2 linked regions of the Minwuia thermotolerans genome follow. The protein of the gene in region 1 interacts with the protein of each later gene in a pairwise test. Links are inferred from orthologs where the notes say so. Each region holds a gene or a part of one and is shown in the gene's direction. Other genes may lie near its edges. The genes, in order: eno and rpe.

Region 1 (10,738 bases):
TGGCCTGGGACTGGAGAAGTCGCTGGCGATCTTCGACGAGATCCGCCGTGATATCGGCCTGCCGGTGCTGACCGACGTCCACAGCGAGGCCCAGTGCGCCGAGGTCGCGCCGCATGTCGACGTGCTGCAGATTCCGGCCTTTCTCTGCCGCCAGACGGACCTGTTGCTCGCCGCCGGGGAGACGGGCTGCGCCATCAACGTGAAGAAGGGCCAGTTCCTGGCGCCCTGGGACATGGTCAACGTGGTCGACAAGATCCGCTCCACCGGCAACGGCAACGTCTCGGTCTGCGAACGCGGCGCCAGCTTCGGCTACAACACGCTCGTCACCGATTTCCGTAGCCTGCCGATCATGGCGGAACAGACCGGCTGCCCGGTGGTGTTCGACGCCACGCACTCGGTGCAGCAGCCGGGTGGGCAGGGCGGCAGTTCCGGCGGCGACCGGCGCTTCGTGCCCTGTCTGGCGCGGGCCGCAGCCGCCGTGGGGGTCGCGGCGATCTTCATGGAGACCCATCAGGACCCGGACCACGCGCCGTCGGACGGACCGAACATGGTGCCGCTGGACCAGCTCGAGGGTCTGATCGCCACGCTGAAGCGTTTCGACGGGCTCGCCAAGTCGCTCTGAGGCGATGGACCGCCGCCCGCGCCAGCCCCACCGCGAGTCGCCGCGTTTCCGCAAGGGCCCGCCGGACTGGCGCTAGGTGTGGCGCTTTGCCCGCGCGCCCATGATCGCCTTTGTCATTTTCGCCCTGCTGGTTTACCTCTTGCAGCGCCTCGGTTTCGCCTGACCGCCGGACAGCAGGAAAACAAGACAACAAGCCATAGTGAGGGTTCCGATGACCGCCATCATCGACATCATTGGCCGCGAGATACTCGACAGCCGCGGCAACCCGACCGTCGAGGTCGAGGTGCATCTGGAGACCGGCGGGTTCGGCCGGGCCATGGTGCCGTCGGGGGCTTCCACGGGCGCCTACGAGGCCGTCGAGAAGCGCGACGGCGATGAGCGCTATGGCGGCAAGGGCGTGCGCCAGGCCGTCGAGGCGGTCAATGGCGAAATCTTCTCCGCCATCTCCGGCATGGACGCTACCGACCAGCTCGCCATCGACCGCATGCTGATCGAGCTGGACGGGACGCCCAACAAGTCGCGTCTCGGCGCCAATGCCATCCTTGGCGTCAGCCTGGCCGCGGCGCGGGCGGCCTCCGACGCGCTGATGCAGCCGCTCTACCGCTATGTCGGCGGCGTCTCTGCGCGCACCCTGCCGGTGCCGATGATGAACATCCTGAATGGCGGCGCCCACGCCGACAATCCGATCGATATCCAGGAATTCATGATCATGCCGGTCGGCGCGGAGACCTTTTCCGAGGCGCTTCGCTGCGGCGCCGAGATCTTCCACTCGCTGAAGAAGCGGCTGCAGGACGCCGGCCACAACACCAATGTCGGCGACGAGGGCGGTTTCGCGCCATCTCTGAAAAGCGCCGACGAAGTCCTTGGTTTCATTATGTCGTCGATCGCCGCCGCCGGCTATCTGCCGGGCGAGGACGTGTTCCTGGCGCTCGACGCCGCGTCGACGGAGTTCTTCGAGAACGGCCGCTACGAGCTGAAAGGCGAGGGCAAGTCGCTCGACGCCGAAGGCATCGTCGAATACTACGCCGACCTCTGTTCCCGCTATCCGATCATCTCCATCGAGGATGGCTGCGCCGAGGACGACTGGGTCGGCTGGGCGGCGCTGACCGAGCGTCTGGGCGACAGGATCCAGCTTGTCGGCGACGACCTGTTCGTCACCAATCCGGAGCGGCTGGCTGACGGTATTGCGCGCGACGTGGCGAACTCGATCCTGGTCAAGGTCAACCAGATCGGCACCCTCTCCGAGACGCTCGAGGCGGTCGAACTGGCGCACACGGCCGCCTATACCGCGGTGATGTCGCACCGTTCGGGCGAAACCGAGGACTCGACGATCGCCGACCTGGCGGTCGCCACCAACTGCGGCCAGATCAAGACCGGCTCGCTGGCCCGCTCCGACCGGACGGCCAAGTACAACCAGCTTCTCCGCATCGAGGATCAGCTCGGCCCCGACGGGATCTACGCCGGCCGTTCCATCCTGCGGGTGTGAGGCGCGCGAAAGCCGCCTTGAGTGGGGCCCGATAAGCGGGCACTCTCCGCCTCAGCAAGTGGTTTGCACGGGGAGGAAACAATCATGCGCGGTCAGGGACCCCTCAGCGGGATCAAGGTAGTCGAACTGGCGGGCATCGGCCCGGGGCCGATGTGCGGCATGCTGTTCGGCGATCTGGGCGCCGACGTCATCCGCATCGACCGCCAGGAGGCGGCGGATCTCGGCATTGACCGGGGCAGCAACAAGTGGGACCTGCTCAACCGTTCCAAGCGGTCGGTGGCGGCGAATCTCAAGACCTCCGAAGGCGTCGAGACGGTGCTCAGCCTGGTCGAGAAGGCCGACATCCTGATCGAGGGCATGCGTCCGGGCGTCACCGAGCGTCTCGGCCTGGGGCCCGACGAATGCTGGGCGCGCAATCCGCAGCTGGTCTACGGCCGCGTCACCGGCTGGGGCCAGACAGGGCCGATCGCACACGCGGCCGGACATGACATGAACTACATCGCGCTCACCGGCGCGCTGCACGCCATCGGGCGCAGCGACAGCGGGCCGGTGCCGCCGCTCAACCTGGTCGGCGATTTCGGCGGCGGTGCGCTCTACCTCGCCTTCGGTTGTCTCGCTGCGGTGATCGAGGCCAGGGAATCCGGCAACGGCCAGGTGGTCGACGCGGCGATGATCGACGGCGCCTCCAACCTGATGACTGCGATCTACGGCATGAAGGCGGCCGGGCGCTGGAAGCAGGAGCGAGGCTCCAACATCCTGGACACCGGCGCGCATTTCTACGACGTCTACGAGACGAAGGACGGCAAGTACGTCTCCATCGGCTCCATCGAGAAGAAGTTCTACGCCGAACTGCTCGAGAAGACCGGCATCGACCCCGCGGAGATGTCGGAGCAGATGAACCCGGAAAAATGGCCCGAATATTCGGAAAAGCTCGGGAAGGTCATCAGGACGAAGACCCGCGACGAATGGACGGAGATCATGGAAGGTTCCGACGTCTGTTTCGCGCCGGTTCTGGATATGGACGAAGCGCCGGAGCATCCGCACAACAAGGCGCGCGAGACCTTCATCGACATAGACGGGGTGGTGCAGCCGAACGCCGCGCCGCGCTTCTCCCGCACGCCCAACGGCCGGCCGACGGTCGCGCCCGATCCGGGTCAGAACACCGACGAGGTGCTGACCGAGTGGGGCTTTACCGGCGATGAGATCGAACGGCTGAAGGCCTCCGGCGCTGTCCGCTGACATGGGCCGGCTCGACGGCAAGGTCATCTGGATCACCGGCGCGGCCTCCGGGCTGGGCCGGGAATCCGCACTGCGCTGCGCTGCCGAGGGCGCCCGCCTTGTCGTCACCGACCTGGCCGCGCCGGATACCGTTGCCGCCGAGATTGCGGATGCGGGCGGGGGAGTCCTGGCCCTGGCGCAGGACGTCACTGTCGAAGGGCGCTGGGACGAGGTGGCCGACGAGGCGGAAGAGGCCTTCGGCGGCTTCGACGTTTTGGTGAACAATGCAGGCCTGGGTGAGAACCGGCCCCTGGCCGAGACCACGCTCACCCAGTGGCGGCGCGTGCAGTCGGTCAATCTCGATTCGGTCTTTCTCGGGACCCGGCTCGCTTTCCGCCGCATGCGGCCTGGCGGTTCGGTGATCAACATCTCCTCGATCCTCGGGCTGGTGGGCAACGCCGGCACGGCGGCCTACTGCGCATCGAAGGGCGGGGTCCGGCTGCTGAGCAAGTCGGCCGCGGTCGAAGCCGCACAGGCGGGGCTGACGATCCGGGTCAACTCGATCCATCCGGGCTACATCGAGACGCCCATGGTGGTGAATGCCGTCAACAAGCGTCCCGAGCCCGATCAGGTCATGGCCTACATCGCCAGCCGGCATCCGGTCGGCCATCTGGGCGAGCCCGCCGACATCGCCCACGCCGTGGTCTATCTTGCGTCCGACGAGAGCCGGTTCGTCACCGGCGCCGAAATGGTCGTCGATGGCGGTTACACCGCCTGGTGAGGCGCGCCCGGGCCGCCCCGCGCCCCGGAAGATTGCCCTTGGCGGCCGGTCGTGACACCTTGACCGGTCAGGGGGCAGCGCTTGGGAGTGGGCGTCGGTATGGACAGCGTCGGCGCTTCGCAGAACATCGGCGATAGTGCGCTTTCGGCCGTCGACGCGACGCCGCGGCGGCCGGCGGGAAGCGCGGGCGATTCGTCGTCCCTCGACCGCGATTCCCGCATCCGCGCGGCCATGATCGCGGAACTGATCCGCGATTCATCCCGGCTGCGGGTCAGTCCCTTCATTCTGGTCGCGATTCTCGGCACCGTCTTCGTCGACCGCGCACTGTGGCCGACAATCGTCCTGATCGTCGGCGCGGCCCTGTTCACGATCGCCGGCGACCGGTTGCGAAAGGCGTTCGAGGCGGCAGGCACCGCGCCGGAAAACGCCGAGGCCTGGGGCCTGCGGTATGTCGCGCTTTCCGCTGTGGTCGGGGTGATCTGGGGTTCTTGCCTGGCGGGCTATTTCGACCCCGGTTCCTATCCGCATCAGGCGTTTCTGGCCCTGCTCACCTTCGGCTCGCTGTTTGCCGCCATCGTCCACAGGGCGCTCTATCCGCCGGCCTTCATCGCGCTCGCCGTGCCGACGGTTGCGCCGCTGCTGCTCATGCTCGCGCTGACTGGTGACGAACTCGGCATGGCCACAGCCGCCATGGGTCTGCTGGGCTTCGCGGTGCTGCTGGGCTGGCTGCGCATCCTCAACAAGCGGTTCAGGGAATCCTTCTCGCTCCGGTTCCAGAACACGGACCTGATCGAAAGGCTGGAGGCGGCCCACCGTTCGGCGGAGACCGCCCGGCAGGCGGCGGAGGCCGGCGACCGCACCAAATCCGAATTCCTCGCCACGATCAGCCATGAACTCCGCACCCCGATGAACGGCATCATCGGCATGACCGGATTGCTACAGGGCACGAAGCTCGACCCGCAACAGCGCTCCTACGCCGACATCATCAAGGAATCGGCGGACGCGCTGCTCAACCTGATCAACGACATCCTGGACCTGACCAAGTTCGAATCGGGCCGGGTGGAACTGGACGACAGTCCTTTCGAACTGGCCCGAACCATCGAAGGGACCGTCGGCCTGATGGCGGAACGGGCGCAATCCAGCGGGCTCGAACTGGCCAGCTACATCGCCCCGGAGGTGCCGGACATCCTGACCGCCGACGCCGGACGGTTGCGCCAGGTGCTGCTCAACCTGCTCAGCAACGCCATCAAGTTCACCGAGGAGGGCTCGGTCACGCTGACGGCGACGCTGGCGCCGCAGTCGCGCGCCATGCTGCGCATCGAAGTCACCGATACCGGCATCGGCATTCCCGCCGACGTTCTGCCCCGCCTGTTCCGCCCGTTCAGCCAGGCGGGCGGCATTTCCAGACGGTTCGGCGGCACGGGACTCGGGCTCGCGATCTCACGCCGCCTGGTGGACGCCATGGGTGGCGAGATCTCGGTCGAAAGCGAGGATGGCGGCGGTTCGACCTTCCGCGTCGACCTGCCGATACGATCCGGCAAGCAGGCGCAAGCCCCCGACTCCCTCGATGGTGTCAAGGTGATTCTGGTCGGTCCGTCCGGCGTGGTGCGCGAAGTTGCCGCCCGCTATGCCGAATGCTGGGGCGCGGCGGTGCGATCCACGGACGACCCGGCGGAGGGACTCCGTCAGCTGCGGGCCGCCGGCGGCGATTCGGTCGCCGTGATCGACTGGCGCGTGAAGGGCGGCGCGGGGGATCTGGCGACGCGGGTGCGGGCGGATGCCGCCCTGAAGCGCTGCCGGCTGGTCCTGACCGTGCCGGTGGGCGTCGTCGAGGCGGTGCCTGAGGCCGAAGACGCCCTGTTCGATGCGCGGTTGCTGCAGCCGGTGCGCCGCGCCCGATACCATCGGGCGCTGGCGGGCGGACCGGCCGAAGCGGCGGACGAGAGCGCCCGTCCGCGCCGGACCGTTGCCGCCTCCGGCGCGCGCCTGCGCGTTCTGGTGGTCGACGATGTCGCCGTGAACCAGAAGCTCGCGGCCTCGATCGTGGAGATATCCGGCCACGAGGCCGTGGTAGCGGGCGGCGGCCGCGAGGCGTTGCAGGCCCTGCGCACGCTGCCCTATGACCTCGTACTGATGGACGTCGAGATGCCGGAAATGGATGGCCTGAGCGCGACCCGCGCCATCCGGCAGATGCCGGGCGCCGCCGGCGCCATTCCGATTATCGCGATGACGGCCCATCCGGGCGACGAATATATCTCGCGCTGCATGGACGCAGGCATGAACCGTTATCTGGCCAAGCCGCTGGACGCCGCGGAACTGATTTCGATCCTGCAGGAGCATGCGGACCGCGCCGCGAGTCTGCCGCCGGGCGACACTGCCGAAGGAGACTGAACCGATGCTGCTGAAATGGTCGGGACGTTCGGAAGAGGAAGCGGTTCGCGCGGAGGCGGCGGACGAGGCTGCAGCCGCGGATATCGGCAGGGTCCGGCGCGTCACCGCCGTGGTTCTTGGCGGTGCGACCGTTGTCTGGGCGGTCCTGGTCTGGCGCTACATCGCCTGGTCGGTGGGCTTCGGCTCGCTCGGCCTGATGCTGCCGCACGAAGTGGCGTTGCTGGTGCTTGCGGCCTTCACGCCGCCGCTGTTCCTGTGGCTGGCCGGTTTCCTCTACTGGCGGAGCGTCGAGGCGGGCCGCAGCCGAGCCGCCCTTCTGGAAGTGCTGTCCGATATCAGCGGTCCGAACGCCGAGGCGGAGGCGAAACTGAACGCGGTGGCGCTTTCGCTGCGCCGGCTGAGCCAGACCGTCGAGTCGGAACTGTCCAATGCGCTCGCCCGCGTGGAATCCCTGGACACACGCATCGGCGCCGGGGCGGAGGCGCTGTCGCGCAACGCCGCTGCCGCCGGCGGCCGGGCCGACGATGTCTCCGCGCTGCTGAGCGATGCTCTGGCGGAACAGAACCGGCTGCTGGCGGAGTTCGAGCGCGTCGGCGAACGGGTGCGCGAGCTGGGCCGGACCGAGAGCGGCAATCTGAGCGCGACCGTGGCCCTGGCCGAACGGCGCACGGCGGAGATCGGCGCCGCCCTGGAGTCCAAGGTGAAGGCTGCCGGGGAAACCGTTGAAATCGTGGCCAGAAGAGCAGAGCAGATCGGCCATTCCATCGATCAGCCGCTCGGACGTCTGCGCGAAGAGAGCGACCAGACGGTGCGCCGTATTGCGGGCGCCACACAGGATCTCAAGGCCAGGATCGAGGCGCTTTCCCAGGAGATGGCGCGGACGGCCGATCAGTCCGGAGCGGTCGGCAAGGGCGTCGATGACAGTCTTGTACGGGTGCGGACCGCTGCCGGCGAGATCCGCACCCTGATCGGCGATCTGGATCAGACCACGCGGGATCGGCTCGAGGAATTGGGCGAACTGGCCTCGGGGGCCATGCGGGCGTCCGATCAGGCGGCAGGCCGCGTCGACAGGCGGATGGCCGAACTGGCGGGCTCCCTCGACAGCATCAATGTCGGCGCCGGGGAAGCGGAGCAGGCGCTGCTGGCCGCGGTCGAACAGGCCCGGGCCGCGGTCGACCTGTTCCGCGAGCATGCCGAGGCCGCAGGCGAGACGGCGTCCGCGACTGCAGATCGCACCGAAGGGGCCGCAGCCCATGTGACCGAAGCCGGCGCAGCCTTCGCCGCTGCGGGTCGGCAGATCGAAGCCGCCGACGTCAGGTTGTCTACCGCGCAGGAGCGGATCGACGCCACCGTTTCGCATCTGTCGGGCGTGGTCGAGGAAGGCATGGCCGGTCTGGAGGAGCGCGTCCGCGAGGTCGCCAGCTTCGCCGAAGCGGCGACAGAGCGGTCGGCCGAACGGCTGGCCGCGGTCTCCGGCGGGCTCGCCGGGACCGCCCGCGACCTGGAGAAGCAGATCGCCTTCCTGGAGCAGCGGACCGAAGCCTCCGGGGAGAAGGGTCGGGAGACGTCGGCGCGGCTCTCGGCGCGCGTAGCCGAACTGTCTGCCGCGCTGGAGGAAGTCGGGCTGGAAGCCGCGCGCAGCGATGCCGGTCTGCGGGACCTGGCAGAACGCGGCCAGGCCGCCGTCCGCAGCCTGGGCGAAGCGTTGGACGAGGTCGCCCGCGGTGCCGAAGGCAGCGAGGAACGCGCCCGGCAGTCGGTGGAGTCGATCGAGGGCGCGGCGCGTTCGCTGGTGAGCGCCGGCGACCGCGTTGACGAACGTCTGGCGCAACTGGGCGACGTCGTGACCCTGCGCACCGGCGAACTGGAAGACATCGCGGCGCGGATCGCCGCGGCGGCGCTGGCCGCGGAACAGGGGGCGGCCGAACGCCTGGAACAGGTCGCCGACCGGGTGGAGCATGCGACGTCGGCGGCGGGCGGATCCTTTGCCAGGCTGTCGGACGATCTGTCGGCATTCATGTCTGACCTTCAGAGTCGGACGGGAGCCATGCGGGCGACGGTGGACGAGGCCACGGGCGCATCCGACCGGGCCTCGGCGCGGCTGTCAGAATCGGTCGCCGAACTGGCCCTGCTGCTCAAGGACATCGAGCAGGCCGTGGGCGGCGCGGGCGAGAACATGTCGACGCTGGATGGTCAGGTGCGGGGTCTGGCCGCCGCGATCCGCCACAGCATCGAGGAGAACCTGGACGTCCTGGAGGGACGCAGCCGGGCGGTGACCGCGGAACTGACCGCGCGTTCGGGGGACCTCGAGGAAGCTTCGGGCCGTCTGGAGGAACGCGCTGCGCTCTCGGCGGAACGGCTGGTTGCGGTCGAGGGGCGGCTTGGCGCACAGGCGCGGGAGACGGAGGATGCCTTCGGCGTGTTCGTGGATCTCTGGCGCGACCGCACCGAGGGACTGGAAGGGATGGCCGGCCGACTCCGCGCTTTGGCCGAGGGCTTGGACGGGGAGACGGCGGCCAGACTGGAAGGCGTCATAGGCGGGCTCCAGCGGGCAGTGGACGAAACCCGGCGCGCTGTCGGCAGCCTGGAGACGGAGAAAACCGGCCTGCAGAAGATCAGCTCGGATCTGGGCGAGAATCTGAGCGGCGCCGCGGCGGAACTGGAACTGAAACTGTCGGCGGCGGCGGCCACGGCGGATGGCGCCGCCGGGCGGCTGGCTGAGCGGATCGGCGAGCTGGAAGCGGCTGTCGACAGTCTGGACGCCGCCGCTCGCGCCGGCGCCGAAGGGGCCGGGGAACGCACGCGCGATGTCCGTGCCCTGCTGAGCGATGTCACCGATTCGTCTTCCGTGCTTGGCCGCGAGATCGTGCGTATCGCCGAACTGGGCGACCGGACGGCGCAGTCGCTGGAGGAGAACGGCAGCCGCCTGGGCGAGACCGCCGACGGCATGCAGCGGCAGATGACGGAGGCCGCCGGACGGCTGGCCGGGGAGGGCGACCGCATTGCAGGGGTGCTGGAACGGCTGCAGGAACATGCCGGCGGCGCCGACGAGGCGCTTTCGGCATCGCTTTCGGGCCTTGCCCGGAAGGTCACCGAAGCGAGCGAACTGGCCCGTATCACCGCGGAAAGCCTGGAGGTCGGCAGCGGCGCGCTGACCGAGGAAGCCGAACGCGTGCGCGACAGGATCATGGATCTGACCGCCCGGCTGCAGCAGGAGATCGACGGGCTGGACGAGCGGGCCGGCGCGGTTTCCGGCCGGGTTCTCGGCGCCGCCGACGAGATCGAACTCAGGGCCACCGCGCTCAGCGCCACGGCCGACAGCGCCGCCGATGCGAACCTGGAAAAGGCAGAGGCGATCGCGCGGCAGATGCAGGCGCTCACCGATCGCAATCAGGCGTCCCAGGCCATGCTCGAGCGGACCGCGGAGCGCATTGCCGAAGCGGCGAATTCCGGCGAGAACTCCGCCAAGTCCGCCAGCGCCGCGATGGAAGAGGCGGCGAGCGCCATGGCGGCGGCGCTGCCCAAGGCCGGCGAGGTGGAGATCGCCGCCGGGCGGCTGGCCGACGCCAGCGCGTCGATGCGGGAAGATCTTGTCCGGACGTCCGAGGAAAGCCTGGAGCGGGCACGGCGCCTGTCGGAGGAGCGGGACGCCTTCGCGGCCGAGCACGAGCGGCTGGCCAAGACAGTCACCGCGAATGCCCAGCGTCTGGCCGGTGAGCTCGAACAGGCCCGGGCGCGGATGTCCGCTTTCGTCAATGCGGGCGAGGCTGCGGGCGCCAGCGCCGAACAGGTGACCCGCCGCCTGGAGGTTCAGGTCGAAAAGAGCGAGCAGGTCGCGGCGACGCTGGGTGAGCGCGGCAGCGAACTGGAAGCCCTGCTTCAGTCGCGCCTGGCCGCCGTATCGGAGGCCGAGGCAGCGGCGACACGCGCGGCGGAGACACTGCGCGCCGGCTTCGAGGCGGAGGCCGAACGGCTGCAGGCGATGCGCGAGAGCGCGGCGGAAGGCGGCCGGGAACTGACCGGGACCATCGCCGTCGCGCTGTCCGAGTTGCAGCAGAAATCGGAGGCCTTCGAAACCAGGATCGAGACGCTCGGCGCCGCCTCGGCCAGGCTGAACGAGGATCTGGTCGCGACGGTCCGCGCCATGACCGAGGAGGTCGAGCGCACCGGCGAGGCGGGCCGGGCGCTGACCGAGACGGCCGAGAAGTCGGACACGGCGATGACCCGCCAGCGCGAGGCG
Region 2 (12,969 bases), on another replicon or contig:
ACCGGCAGCCGGCTGATCCCGTGTATCAGATTGGAATAGACGCGCTCCGGCCCGCCCTTCACCTCGATGGCGCTGAACCGCGACAGCGCTTCCTCCCACAGGATCCGCAGCTGCAGGTCGGCCAGCCGGCGGCCGACGCAATGGTGGATGCCGAAGCCGTAGGAGAGATGCTGGCGCGGACGGCGGCGGTCGACGATGAAACGGTCGGGTTCGTCGATCACCTCCTCGTCGCGGTTGCCGGAAATGTACCAGAGCACGACCTTGTCGCCCTTGCGGATCGTCTGGCCGCGGAATTCGACGTCGCGCGTCGCCGTGCGGCGGAAGTGCACGATGGGCGACTGCATGCGCACGATCTCGGACACCATGGAAGGAATGAGATTCGGGTTGGCGCGCACCTTCGCCATTTCGGCCGGGTTGTTGTGCAGGAACCAGACGCCGCCGGACATGGAGTTCCGGGTCGTGTCGTTGCCGCCGACGATGAGCAGCTGCAGATTGCCGAGAAACTCCTCGGCGTCCATATGGCGAGTGTCCGGGGAGTGGGCCAGCATGGAGATCAGGTCGAAGCGCGGCTCCGCGTCGACGCGTTCGTCCCAGAGGCGCTTGAAATAGTCATAGCACTTCTGCAGCTCCTGACGCCGCTTCACCGGGGAATCGATCGGCCCGCCCGCGCGGCTGTCGGCGGTGACCACGTCCGACCACCAGGTCAGCAGATGCCGGTCCTCCCACGGGAAGTCGAACATCGTCGCCAGCATCTGGGTCGTCAGCTCGACGGAGACCGTCTCGACCCAGTCGAAGGTCTCGTCCAGCGGCAGGTTGTCCAGCACACGCCCCGTGCGTTCCCGGATCGTGTCCTCCAGCGTCTTCAGGCTGGTCGGCGACACCATGGGGCTGACCGCCCTGCGCTGACCGGTATGCTTCGGCGGGTCCATGGTTATGAACGCCGGCGAAGTGAACTCGGGCGAAATGTCCGCCATCGTGACGCCGCCATGGCTGGAGTCCGACGAGAAGGTCTCGGTGTCCAGTTCGACTTCGACGATGTCCTTGTACTTCGTGATCGACCAGTAGGGGCCGTAGCGGCTCTGCGCGCAGTAGTGGACCGGCGCGTCCCGGCGCAGCCGCGCCAGATAGGGCCAGATCGTGTCGTCCCTGAAGCGTTCCGCCAGGCTGATGTCGATCGCGTCCAGCGGCAGCGATTCCGCATCCGCCTGTGGATCGAATTCCGCGACTGCGCTCATCGAAGCCTCCCCCGGTCTTGCGGCCCATCCTCCCCAGGCGGGCAACGCTGATCCTAGACCCGGCGCGCATCGAGCGCGAGGCCAAGTGTCAGCCGACGGCTTTCGCCCCGCGCAGGCGTTCGATCTCGTCGGCGGCGTAACCCGCCTCGGCCAGGATCTCGTCGGTGTGTTCGCCCAGAGCCGGCGCGCCGCGGCGGTATTCCGGTGTCGTGCCTTCGAAGCGGGCGGCGGTCCGCGTCTGGCGCAGCCGGCCGGCGACCGGGTGGTCGTGCTCGCGCAGGATATCGGAGGCCAGGATCTGCGGATGCCGGATCACGTCCTTGCGGTGCAGCACCGGGGCGCAGGGCACGCCGGCGGGCTCCAGCAGCCCCATAAGTTCGTCGGTGGTGCGGTCGCGCAGCACCGACTGGATCAGCTCCAGGCGCGCATCGATGTTGAGATCGCGCAGTTCCGTGGTGGCGAACCGTTCGTCCTCCAGCCATTCGGGCTTGCCCATGGTCTCGCAGAAGGCGCGCCACTGGCGGTCGGTCATGACGGCGACCGACATGTGGCCGTCCTTCGTCTCGTAGATCAGGTCGATGAAGCTCGCCGCGCGCTGCTGGCTGACCTCCTTGCCCACATAGGTCTGCGCGCCCATGTCGGAGGCCCAGAGAAAGGCCAGTACGGAGTCGAGCATGGAGAGCTTCACATGCTGCCCCTGGCCCGTCCGTTCCTTCGCCAGCAGCGCCGCCGTGATGGCCTGGCTGGCGGTCACCGCCGTCAGCTTGTCGGGCACGATGGTGCGGATCAGCCGCGGCCGTTGCCGGTCCGAGCCGCCCTGGACCGAGGCGAGCCCGGACAGCGCCTGCACGATCGGGTCGTAGACAGGCTTCTGCGCGAAGGGACCATTCTCGCCGAAACCGGAAATCGAGACGTAGACAATGTCAGGCTTCACTTCCCGGATGGCATCATAGCCGACGCCGAGACGGTCGACGACGCCGGGGCGGAAATTCTGCACCATGGCGTCGGCGGTCCGCGCGAGCCGCTTGATCACCTTCACGCCTTCCGCACTCTTCAGGTCGAGCGAGATGGAGCGCTTGTTGCGGTTGTTGTTGAGGAAACTGGCCGAGACCCCGTTCTGCCTGTTGCCGGCCTGACGGGTGAAATCGCCGGTCCCCGGCGGCTCGACCTTGATCACGTCAGCGCCCTGGTCGGCCAGCATCATGGTGCCGAAGGGGCCGGAGATCACCGCGCTGAGATCGAGGATGCGGATGCCGTCGAGGGGTCCGGCCATGGGCTCTGTCTCCGTGTCGTGCAGATACCGCCCATGGTGGCGCGAAATCGGGCGGGGGCAAGTGCAACGCCATTGCCGGCGCACTCGGGCCAGGACCCGAGGGCCCAGGACAGACATCCATCCGGGTGCTCGGGTCAAGCCCGAGCACGCCGTCCTCTTCGCTTGTCCAACGACTGACTACCCTGCCACGGATTCCAGGCGCTGGCGGCAGGCGTCGCCGAAAGCGCGCCAGATCTTCTCGTGCACCGGGTACTTTCCCGGATCGGCCTCGGCGTGCCATTGCACGCCCAGGGCAAAAGCCTTGGCGCCGCGGACGCTGACCGCCTCGATCGACCCGTCGGCGGCGGTCGCTTCCACCACGAGCCGGTCGGCGACGCGCTTGACCCCCTGGCCATGCAGCGAGTTCACCTTGACCTCGCGGGCGCCTTCCAGGATGCGCGCCAGCAGGCCGTCATGGCGGATGGCGATGCCGTGGCGCGGCGCGAGCTGTTCCTCGACCGGCTTCTCGCGCGGGCGGCGGTGGTCGAACTTGCCGGGAACATGGCGCAGATGCTGATGCAGCGAACCGCCCAGGGCGACGTTCATTTCCTGGATGCCGCGGCAGATGCCAAGCAGTGGCACGCCGTGCTCCAGGCAGGCGTGGGTGAGCGCGAAGGCGGTGGTGTCGCGGCCGGCGTCGCGCTCGCCGCTTTCGGCCTCCTCGTCCTCGCCGTAGAGATGCGGCTGGATGTTCGACGCGCCCCCCGTCAGCACCACACCATGAATTCCGGCAACCAGACTGCCGATGGCGGAGATGTCGAGCAGCGCCGGCAGCAGCACCGGCGTGGCCTCGGCGTAGTCGACCGCCGAGTGGATGTAATTCTCGCCGGAGGCATGGAAACGGTGACCGTCGAGTTCGCGCCGGTTGGTGGCGATGGCCACGACGGGCCGGATCGCAGCGCTCATGGGCTGGTCGCCCAGGGGGCCTTGGGCTCGTCGAAGCGGAAGGCATCCCGCGGCAGTTCGCGGTTCAGGCTGAGATCGGTCAGCGCGACCTGCGTCTCCTGCTCCTGCGCGTCGACCAGTCGCCAGCCGCGCAGCGTCATCGGATCGGTGGTGAAGTGGAAGGTGATCGCGCCCTGTTCCGGGTCGTCACGGTCGCGCACCCGGAAGCGGACGGTATTGCCCTCCTCGCGGACCTGATCTACCACCGTGTCGCGGAGAAGGTCGACATCCCGCCGCACCAGGTAGCTGAGCGGCGTGTCCGACAGTGGCCATTGCGAAAGCTGGCCGACCTCGTAGTCGATGAAGCTCACCAGCGCGCCGTCGGAGACCAGCAGGATCTCGGAGGGTGGCGCATAGTCGAAGCGGATCAGCCCCGGCCGGCGCAGCATCAGTTCGCCCTCGGCGACGCCGCCGTTCGGCGCCTGCTGCACGAAGTCCGCACTCAGGGTCTCGATATCCTGCAGGTACTGCTCCGCCGCCCGGACCGTGGCGCGCTCCTCGTCCGTCAGCGCCAGCGCGGGCTGCGCCAGCAGAAACGCCGCCGCGAGGGCGGCCAGCAGCCTAGAAATCACTGATGATCCCCTTGTTTTCCCAGTCGCCGTATCGCGTCGGCTCCGGGCCCTTGCGGCCTTCCCGCTCGCCCGGCGCCTGCTCCAGCCTGTGCGCGGCCTTACGGCGGCGCAGCTTGCCGTCTTCCGTCTCGTCGAACTCCGGGTTATCGGCTTTTCCTGTATCGGTCATGAACGGCCTTCCGTTGAATGCTTGCGCGGCGGTACGGGAGCCTTAGATATTAGCGGACGCAACGCCTTCAACACGGAAAATCATGAACTACGCACGCACCGCGCTGCTGCTGGCCGCGATGACGGCGATCCTGATGACCGCCGGTTACCTGATCGGCGGCCAGGGCGGCCTGATCATCGCGCTGGTCGTGGCCTTCGCCATGAACGCCTTCTCGTTCTGGAACGCCGACAAGATCGTCCTGCGCATGTACCGCGCGAAAGAGGTCGACAGCCGCTCCGCGCCCGAGTTCCACGGCCTGGTGGCGGACCTCGCCACCCACGCCGGCCTGCCGATGCCGAAGGTCTATCTGATCGAGTCCGACCAGCCCAACGCCTTTGCCACCGGCCGCAGCCCCGACAAGGCGGCGGTTGCGGCGACCACCGGCCTGTTGCGCCGTCTGAACCGCAACGAGATCGCCGGCGTCATGGCGCACGAACTGTCCCACGTGAAGAACCGCGACACGCTGACGATGACGGTCACTGCGACCATCGCCGGCGCCATCGGCATGCTGGCCAACTTCGCGCTGTTCTTCGGCATGTTCGGCCGCAACGACAACAACCCGCTCGGTTTCGTCGGCACGCTGCTGGTCGCCATGCTGGCGCCGGTCGCGGCCATGCTGGTGCAGATGGCCATCAGCCGCACGCGCGAATATTCCGCCGACCGGGGCGGCGCCGAGATCTGCGGCAACCCGCTCTGGCTCGCATCGGCGCTGGAGAAGCTCGACGCCTACGCCCGCGGCATCGACAACCACCGCGCCGAGCGCAACCCGGCAACGGCCCACATGTTCATCATCAACCCGCTGCACGCCCATTCGGTTGACGGCCTGTTCTCCACGCACCCGGCGACGGCGAACCGGGTCGCGCGGCTACGGGAGTTGGCTGGTCAGATGCAGGACCGCGCCGCCGGTCCCCGCGCTACTTCAGTTCCGGTCACCGATCCCGGCCCGACGCGCAACAGGCCCTGGGGTTGAGCCCCCCTCCCCCCGCAAGGGCGGCTGCGCTCGACACCCTCAGGCGTGTCCTCGACCGGGGCCAGCCGCTCGACGAGGCGCTGACGTCGGCGGCGGGGCGGCTGGAAGACCGCGAGCGCCGCTTCGTCCGCGCCATCGCGCTGGCCAGCCTGCGCCACAAGGGCTCCATCGAGCACCTGATCGCGCGCTACCTCTCGCGGCCATTGCCGAAATCGGGCCGCGACGCCCATCTGGCGCTGCTCGCCGGCGCGGCGCAGCTTCTCTTTCTCGGCAGTCCCGCGCATGCGGTGGTCAACGAACAGGTCAACCTGCTGGGCCAGCGCAGCAAGTTCCGCGGCGTGGTCAACGCGGTGCTTCGCCGCTTCGACCGCGACGGCCGGCGCGAGATCGGGCAGCCCGAAGCCCGAAGCCACGACCTGCCGGACTGGCTCGCGCGGCGCTGGCGCGCCCGCTTCGGCGAGGACACGCTGTCGGCCATCGCCGGCGTCTTGTGGCAGGACGCCGTACCGCTCGACCTCACCGTGAAATCGGACCCGGACGGCTGGGCCGCGCGTCTGGGAGGCGAAGTCCTGCCCACAGGCTCGGTCCGTATCGCCACCGGGGGACCTGTGCCGGACCTGGAAGGCTTCGACGAGGGGCGCTGGTGGGTGCAGGACGCCGCCGCCACCCTGCCCGTGCGGCTGTTCGGCGATCTCTCCGGCAGATCCCTGCTCGACGCCTGCGCTGCGCCCGGCGGCAAGACGGCCCAGGCCGCGGCCGGCGGCGCGCGGGTCACGGCGGTCGACCGCTCGCCCAAACGGCTGCAGACCCTGCAGTCCAATCTGGATCGCCTGGAACTCGAGGCCGAGACGGTCGCCGCCGACTTCCGCAACTTCGACCGCGAAGAGGTCTTCGACGCGGTGTTGCTGGACGCGCCCTGCACCGCGACGGGTACGCTCCGCCGCCATCCCGATATCGGCTGGCTGCGCGGCGAGGCCGACGTTGCGGCGCTGTCGGGCGCGCAGGACGAACTGCTGGACCGCGCCGCCGGTTTCGTCGCCCCCGGAGGTACACTGGTCTACTGCACCTGCTCCATGGAGCCCGAGGAGGGCGAGACGCGCATCGCCGCCTTCCTGGCGCGGCATGAAGGCTTTCGCCGCGCGCCCGTCGACGCGGCGGCGCTGGGCCTGCCGTCCGACGCGGCAACCGCCGAGGGGGACCTTCGGACCCTGCCCAGCCATCTCGGCGAACGCGGCGGAATGGACGGATTCTTCGCGGCCCGGCTTGTGCATGCTTGATACCCGGCCACATTGTCGGGCAGCCGCGAAACTGGTAGGGAAGGCGCCATGAAGACACCCATCATCTCGCCTTCGATCCTCTCCGCCGATTTCGCCAATCTGGGAGAGGAAGTGCAGGACATCGACGCCGCCGGCGCCGACTGGATTCACGTGGACGTCATGGACGGCCATTTCGTGCCCAATCTCACCATCGGCCCCGCCGTCATCAAGGCCCTGCGAGGCCATACGCAGAAGCCCTTCGACGTGCATCTGATGATTTCGCCGGTCGACAGGTATGTCGAAGCCTTCGTCGATGCCGGCGCCGACATCCTGACCGTGCACGGCGAGGCCGGCCCGCATCTGCACCGCACGCTGCAGCTCATCCGCAGCTTCGGCATCAAGGCCGGGGTCGCGCTCAATCCCGCGACGCCGTGGCAGTCGGTGGAACCGGTGATTCACGATCTCGACCTGATCCTGGTCATGAGCGTCAATCCGGGCTATGGCGGCCAGAAGTTCATCCGCAGCCAGCTCGACAAGATCTCGGCCCTGCGCGGCCTGATCGACGGCTGCGAGGTCGACGTCACCCTGGAGGTCGACGGCGGCGTCAACGCCCAGACCGCGGTCGACGTGCTGTCCGCCGGCGCCGACGCGCTGGTGGCGGGGACGGCGGTCTTCCAGGGCGGGCCCGAGTGCTACGCCGGCAATATCGAGGCGCTGCGCGGCGCCGCCAACGCAGCCGACGCCGCCGACTGACAATACGGGAACCAGGGACCATGCGCGGCGTCCGGGACATCATCTACGGCAGCGCCCTATACCGCATGAGCCTGAGGGGCAGGTTTCATCACGGCCTCGCTTTCCAGCCGGCCGATCCGTGGGATGGCGACGCCGCCCGCGCCAACGAGCTGTTCCGCGGCATCTACAGTTTCGGCGGGGAGGTCGTGGATGTCGGGCCCAGCACGCCCTGGCCGGGACATCGCGGCTCCGAGAGCTGGCGCGCCGCACTGCAGGGCTTCGACTGGCTCCGCGATTTCCGCGCCGCCGGCGGCGACGCCGCCGAACGCGCCGCCCGCTCTCTCGCCGGCGCCTGGCTCACCCATTGCGGACAGTACGAGGCCTTCGCCTGGCGCCCCGACATCCTGTCGCGCCGGCTGATCAACTGGTGCCTGAACGCGGACCTGCTGATCCGCAACGCCGAACTGACCTACCGCTCCAACCTGCTGCGCTCGCTGGGCCGGCAGGCGCGGCATCTGGCGCGCACGGCCGACAAGGCGCCGCCTGGCCCGCCAGCGATCAAGGCGGCCGCAGGGCTGGCGCTGCTGGGCTATTGCCTGCCCGAATCGCGCGCCTATGCCGAAACGGGCCTGCGGCTGCTGACCGATCAGACGCAGCGGCAGATTCATTCCGACGGCGGTCATGTCAGCCGCGATCCGGAGCTGCTGCACGCCGTATTGCAGGATCTCGTCCTGCTGAAGCGGGTGATGATGGAGGTGGGCGAACCGCCGCCGGAGCCGCTGGTCCACGCCGTCGACCGGATCACGCCGACGCTGCGCATGTTCCGCCATGGCGATGGCGGTCTGGCGCTGTTCAACGGCGCGACCGAAGGCGATCCGGCCGCGATCGAGGTTACCATCAAGCGCTCCGGCGTACGCGGCCGGCCTAACCTGTCGGCGCCCCGCACAGGCTTCGAACGGATGGAGGGCGGCCGCACGGTCGTCGTCGCCGATTTTGGCGGCCCGCACCCGGAGGCCGGCGTCGGCCATGCCGGCCTGCTCAGCTTCGAACTGAGCCACCGGCGCGAACGCATCGTGGTCAACAGCGGCAGCGCCCGCCCCCCGGCGGCGCAGTGGTCGAAGGCGCTGGCGTCGACGGCGGCACACTCCACCCTGACGGTCGCCGACACCAACGCCATCGCGGTGCCGGAAGCCGGGCGCAAGCGACGCCGGCGCATGGCTGCCGAGGCGACGCGCACGGAATCGACCGACGCCACCTGGCTGGAAATGAGCCATGACGGCTATCGCGGCAGTTTCGGCCTGGTGCACCGCCGACGGCTCTACCTCGACGCCACTGGCGGCGACTTCCGCGGCGAGGACGTACTGGAGCCGCTGGAGCGCAGAACCGGCCAACCTACGCCCTTTGCCATCCGCTTCCACCTGCACCCCCTGGTCCGGGCCTCGCTCTCGCAGGGCGGCACGGCGGTGATTCTCAGCCTGAAATCGGGCCGCGGCTGGCGGTTCCGTGTGGCGGGCGCGGCGCCACAGCTCGAGGAAAGTATCCATCTCGGCGATGGTTCGCCGCGCCGTAGCACCCAGATCGTGCTGGCGGGCAGCCTTGCGGAAGAATCGGTTGCGGTGCAGTGGGCTTTCGGGCTGATTGACGGCCCCGAGGGACAGGAAGAAGCCGCGCAGGAGGGCCTGGAACTATGACCGACACTACGTTCGCGCCGAAGCGCGCGCTGATCTCGGTTTCCGACAAGTCGGGGCTGGACCGGCTGGGTCGGTTCCTGAAATCGAAGGGCGTGGAAATCCTGTCCACCGGCGGCACCGCCCGGGCGCTCGCCGACATGGGCTGCGACGTCACCGAGGTGAGCGATCACACCGGCTCGCCGGAGATGATGGACGGCCGCGTCAAGACGCTGCACCCGAAGATCCACGGCGGCATCCTGGGGCTGCGGGACGCCGAGAGCCACGTGAAGGCGATGAAGGACCACGACATCGCCCCCATCGATCTCGTCATCATCAACCTCTACCCCTTCGAACAGACCGTTGCCGCCGGCGCCGACCGTACGACCGCGATCGAGAACATCGACATCGGCGGACCGGCGATGATCCGGTCGGCCGCCAAGAACCACCGCTTCGTCGCCATCGTCACCGACCCGGCGGACTATGACGGGCTGATGGAGCAGTGGCGCAACGAAGGCGGGCTGACGCTGGACTTCCGCGAGCATCTGGCGGCCAAGGCCTTCGCCAGGACCGGCGCCTACGATTCCGCGATCACCGCCTGGTTCGCCGGCCAGTCCGACGAGATGCCGGGCCGATTCGCCGTCTCGGCAGGCCCGGCCCAGCCGCTGCGCTATGGCGAGAACCCGCACCAGATGGCGGCCTTCTACCCCTCCGGCGATCTGCGTCCCGGCGTCGCCAGCGCGCGCCAGCTCCAGGGCAAGGCGCTGAGCTACAACAACCTGAACGACACCGACGCGGCCTATGAACTGGTCGCCGAGTTCGACGCCCGCGACGCGGCGGCCGTGGCCATCATCAAGCACGCCAATCCCTGCGGCGTCGCCACCGGACCCAGCGTGGCCGAGGCCTATGCGCGGGCGCTGGCCTGCGATCCCGTCAGCGCCTTCGGCGGCATCATCGCGCTGAACCGGCCGTTGGAAGCGGATGCGGCGGCGAAGATCACGGAGATCTTCACCGAGGTCATCATCGCCCCCGGCGCTTCGGAAGCAGCCATCGAGATCGTGGCGAAGAAGAAGAACCTGCGCCTGTTGCTGACCGACGGCCTGCCCGACCCGGCGGCGCCGGGCCTGGCCTACAAGGCGCTGGCCGGCGGCGTGCTGGCCCAGTCGCGCGACAACGGCCGGGTGACCAAATCCGGCCTCCGGATCGTGACGAAGCGCGCGCCGAGCGACGCCGAGATGGCGGACATGATCTTCGCCTTCCGCGTCGCCAAGCACGTCAAGTCCAACGCCATCGTCTATGTCCGCGGCCAGCGCACGGTCGGCATCGGCGCCGGCCAGATGAGCCGGGTCGATTCCGCGCGCATCGCCGCGCGCAAGGCCGAGGACGCCCGCGAGGCCGCCGGCGACGCCGAAAGCTGGACCAAAGGCTCGGTCGTCGCTTCCGACGCCTTCTTCCCCTTCGCCGACGGCCTGCTGGCGGCGGTCGAGGCCGGCGCGACGGCGGTGATCCAGCCCGGCGGCTCGGTCCGCGACAACGAGGTCATCGCGGCAGCCGACGAGGCCGGTCTCGCCATGGCGTTCACCGGCATGCGCCATTTCCGGCACTGATCGAGTGCAGAACCAGACGAATCTGCCTGTCCCGATCCCCCTCCCGACCCGCATGACGCGGGTCCTCCCTCCCCCCTGCCCAAGGGGGAAGGTCGGGACGGGGGATCGCCGGCGCTCTACCCGCTCCATCGGGAAATCTGCGTGAAGCTGTCTCCGACATTGGCCGGCGCGGCGCTGGTCGTGCTGTCAACGATGGGCTTCAGCGTCATGCACGCCATGATCCAGTATCTCGGCAAGCAGGGCCTGCACGGCTTCGAGATCGCGTTCTTCCGCAACCTGTTCGGCATCGTCGCGCTGACGCCGATCTTCATCCGCTACGGGCTTGAGCCGTTCCGCACCACCAAGATCAAGCTCCACTTCGCCCGCGGCGCGGTGAACGCGGTCGCCATGCTGCTGTTCTTCTATGGCATCACGACCGGCATCGCGCTGGGCCTCGTACAGTCGCTCAGCTTCACCGCGCCGTTGTTCACCTCGCTGCTGGCGGTGCTGTTCCTGGGCGAGAAGATGCGCGCCCACCGCTGGACCGCGCTCGCCATCGGCTTCCTCGGCACGCTGGTGATCCTGCGCCCCGGCATGTCCGCCATCGAACCCGGCGCGGTCTACATCCTGCTGGCGGCGATGATGTGGGGCGTGGCGATGACGATCATCAAGCGCCTGACCGACACGGACTCGGCGATCACCGTATCGCTCTACATGGTGCTGATGCTGACGCCGATCTCGGGCATCGCCGCCGCCTTCGTCTGGACCTGGCCGACGGCGGAGCAGTTCATCTGGCTCGCCGCCATTGGCGTCATCGGCACCTTTTCCCAGATGGCGTTCGCCCAGGCCTTCCGGCTGGCCGACGCCACCGCCGTTCTGCCTTTCGATTTCTCGAAGCTGTTCTGGAGCGCGCTGCTGGGCTGGTTCTTCTTCGCCCAGGTGCTCGACCTCTGGGTCTGGATCGGATCGGTGATGATCTTCGCCGGCGGCTTCTACATCGCCTACAGGGAACGTAAGATCACGGGCAAATCGCCGCCGGTGCGGGAACCGGCCAGACCGGTCTGAAGCCGGCGCACGCGGAACGAGGGGAGGAACGTGAGGGGCATGACCGATTATGCGAGACCCTATCGGGGATTGAAGGTCCTCGACATGAGCCAGGGAGTGGCCGGCCCGCACGCCGGCATGCTGCTGGCGCTCTACGGCGCGGACGTCATCAAGGTGGAGCCGGAAGCCGGCGACTGGATCCGGCCGATCGGCGTGCGCTACGGCCAGCACTCGGCGCACGGCGTCTACTACAGCCGCGGCAAACGCTCGATCGCCCTCGACATGAAGTCGGAGGCGGGGCTGGAGATCATCTACCGCCTGGCCCGCGACGCCGACGTGGTGATCGAGAGCTTCCGGCCCGGCGTCGCCGACCGGCTGAAGATCGGCTACGAGGATATCCGCCGCATCAACCGCCGGGCGCTCTACCTTTCGGTCAGCGGCTTCGGTCAGGAAGGCCCCTACCGCGAACGTCCCTGCACGGACACCGTCGCCCAGGCCTTTTCCGGCCTGATGAGCGTCAACACGGGCAATGACGGCGCGCCGGTGAAGGTGGGCGCGGTGCTGGTCGATTCCATCACCGGCCTGTTCGCCTACCAGGCCGTCGCGACGGCCCTCTACGCCCGCGGCCAGACGGGCGAGGGCCGCCACATCGACGTCAGCCTGATGCAGGGCGCGGCGGCCATCCTGGCGCCCAAGATCCTGGAAGCGCATCTGCAGGGCGGCACGCCGCAGGCCTTCAATCCGCCGGCCGGCAACTTCGAGACGAAGGACGGCTGGATCGCCGTGACGCTGGTCCGCGACGCCGAATTCGTGAAGACCGCGCGGCTGATCGGCCTGCCGCACCTGGCCGACGACCCGCGTCTTCAGACCTTCGCCAACCGCGCGGAACACCTGGATGAACTGATGGATCAGCTCCGGACGCGCTACCGTGAGAAGACCACGGCCGAGTGGATGGCGATCCTCAAGCCGGAAGGCATTCTCTGCGAGCCGGTCAACACCTTCAACGACTGGCTGGCCGACGAGCATGTCCGCGCCGTGCAGGCCGCGCCTGCCGCCGATCAGCCGGGCGTGGGCGAAAGCCCGCTGGCGCGGGTGCCCGGCGCACCGCAATCGCCGGCCGACATCGGCGACGCGCCGGGGATCGGCCAGCATGGCGACGCGATCCTGGCCGAGCTGGGCTACGCGCCGGACGAGATCGCCGATATGGCGGCCAAGCGCGCCGTCTTTCTGGGGGAGAAGACCACATGAGCGAGTTCAGACCCGAAGAACACCGTATGTGCGAAGCTTCCTATTTCGAGGACCTGGAGGTTGGCCGGACCTTCTACATCAACTCCCGCACCCAGACGGACGCCCTGTTCTCCGCTTTCCAGCTCGCCTCCGGCGACAACCATCCGATCCACTACGATGTCGAATACTGCAAACGCCAGGGCCACCGGGGCCTG

The links.
Region 2: the proteins of eno (region 1) and rpe interact in binary tests that used the Escherichia coli proteins (3 or more experiments, as listed by UniProt). The link is inferred for Minwuia thermotolerans from one-to-one orthologs.

What each region holds. Positions count from the first base shown.
Region 1 is NZ_PIGG01000031.1:87,718-98,455, reverse strand. Bases 1-2,970 are described here. They hold eno (phosphopyruvate hydratase), read left to right. Parts: upstream 1-833; coding sequence 834-2,108; downstream 2,109-2,970. Other genes in these bases: CWC60_RS08340 (CaiB/BaiF CoA transferase family protein), read left to right, coding at 2,193-2,970; kdsA (3-deoxy-8-phosphooctulonate synthase), read left to right, coding at 1-622. In the rest of the region: more of CWC60_RS08340, read left to right, coding at 2,971-3,347; CWC60_RS08335 (SDR family NAD(P)-dependent oxidoreductase), read left to right, coding at 3,349-4,107; CWC60_RS08330 (ATP-binding protein), read left to right, coding at 4,207-6,498; CWC60_RS08325 (coiled-coil domain-containing protein), read left to right, coding at 6,503-10,738. UniProt on the Escherichia coli protein: Catalyzes the reversible conversion of 2-phosphoglycerate (2-PG) into phosphoenolpyruvate (PEP). It is essential for the degradation of carbohydrates via glycolysis.
Region 2 is NZ_PIGG01000026.1:295,632-308,600, reverse strand. Bases 5,545-8,409 are described here. They hold rpe (ribulose-phosphate 3-epimerase), read left to right. Parts: upstream 5,545-6,567; coding sequence 6,568-7,251; downstream 7,252-8,409. Other genes in these bases: CWC60_RS07220 (heparinase II/III family protein), read left to right, coding at 7,272-8,409; CWC60_RS07230 (RsmB/NOP family class I SAM-dependent RNA methyltransferase), read left to right, coding at 5,545-6,519. Also shown: CWC60_RS07260 (cytochrome P450), read right to left, coding at 1-1,235; CWC60_RS07255 (CaiB/BaiF CoA transferase family protein), read right to left, coding at 1,324-2,508; CWC60_RS07250 (gamma-glutamyl-gamma-aminobutyrate hydrolase family protein), read right to left, coding at 2,686-3,453; CWC60_RS07245 (LolA family protein), read right to left, coding at 3,450-4,064; CWC60_RS07240 (DUF1674 domain-containing protein), read right to left, coding at 4,054-4,233; zinc metalloprotease HtpX, read left to right, coding at 4,316-5,242; more of CWC60_RS07230, read left to right, coding at 5,239-5,544; more of CWC60_RS07220, read left to right, coding at 8,410-8,921; purH (bifunctional phosphoribosylaminoimidazolecarboxamide formyltransferase/IMP cyclohydrolase), read left to right, coding at 8,918-10,504; CWC60_RS07210 (DMT family transporter), read left to right, coding at 10,646-11,548; CWC60_RS07205 (CaiB/BaiF CoA transferase family protein), read left to right, coding at 11,588-12,775; CWC60_RS07200 (MaoC family dehydratase), read left to right, coding at 12,772-12,969. UniProt on the Escherichia coli protein: Catalyzes the reversible epimerization of D-ribulose 5-phosphate to D-xylulose 5-phosphate.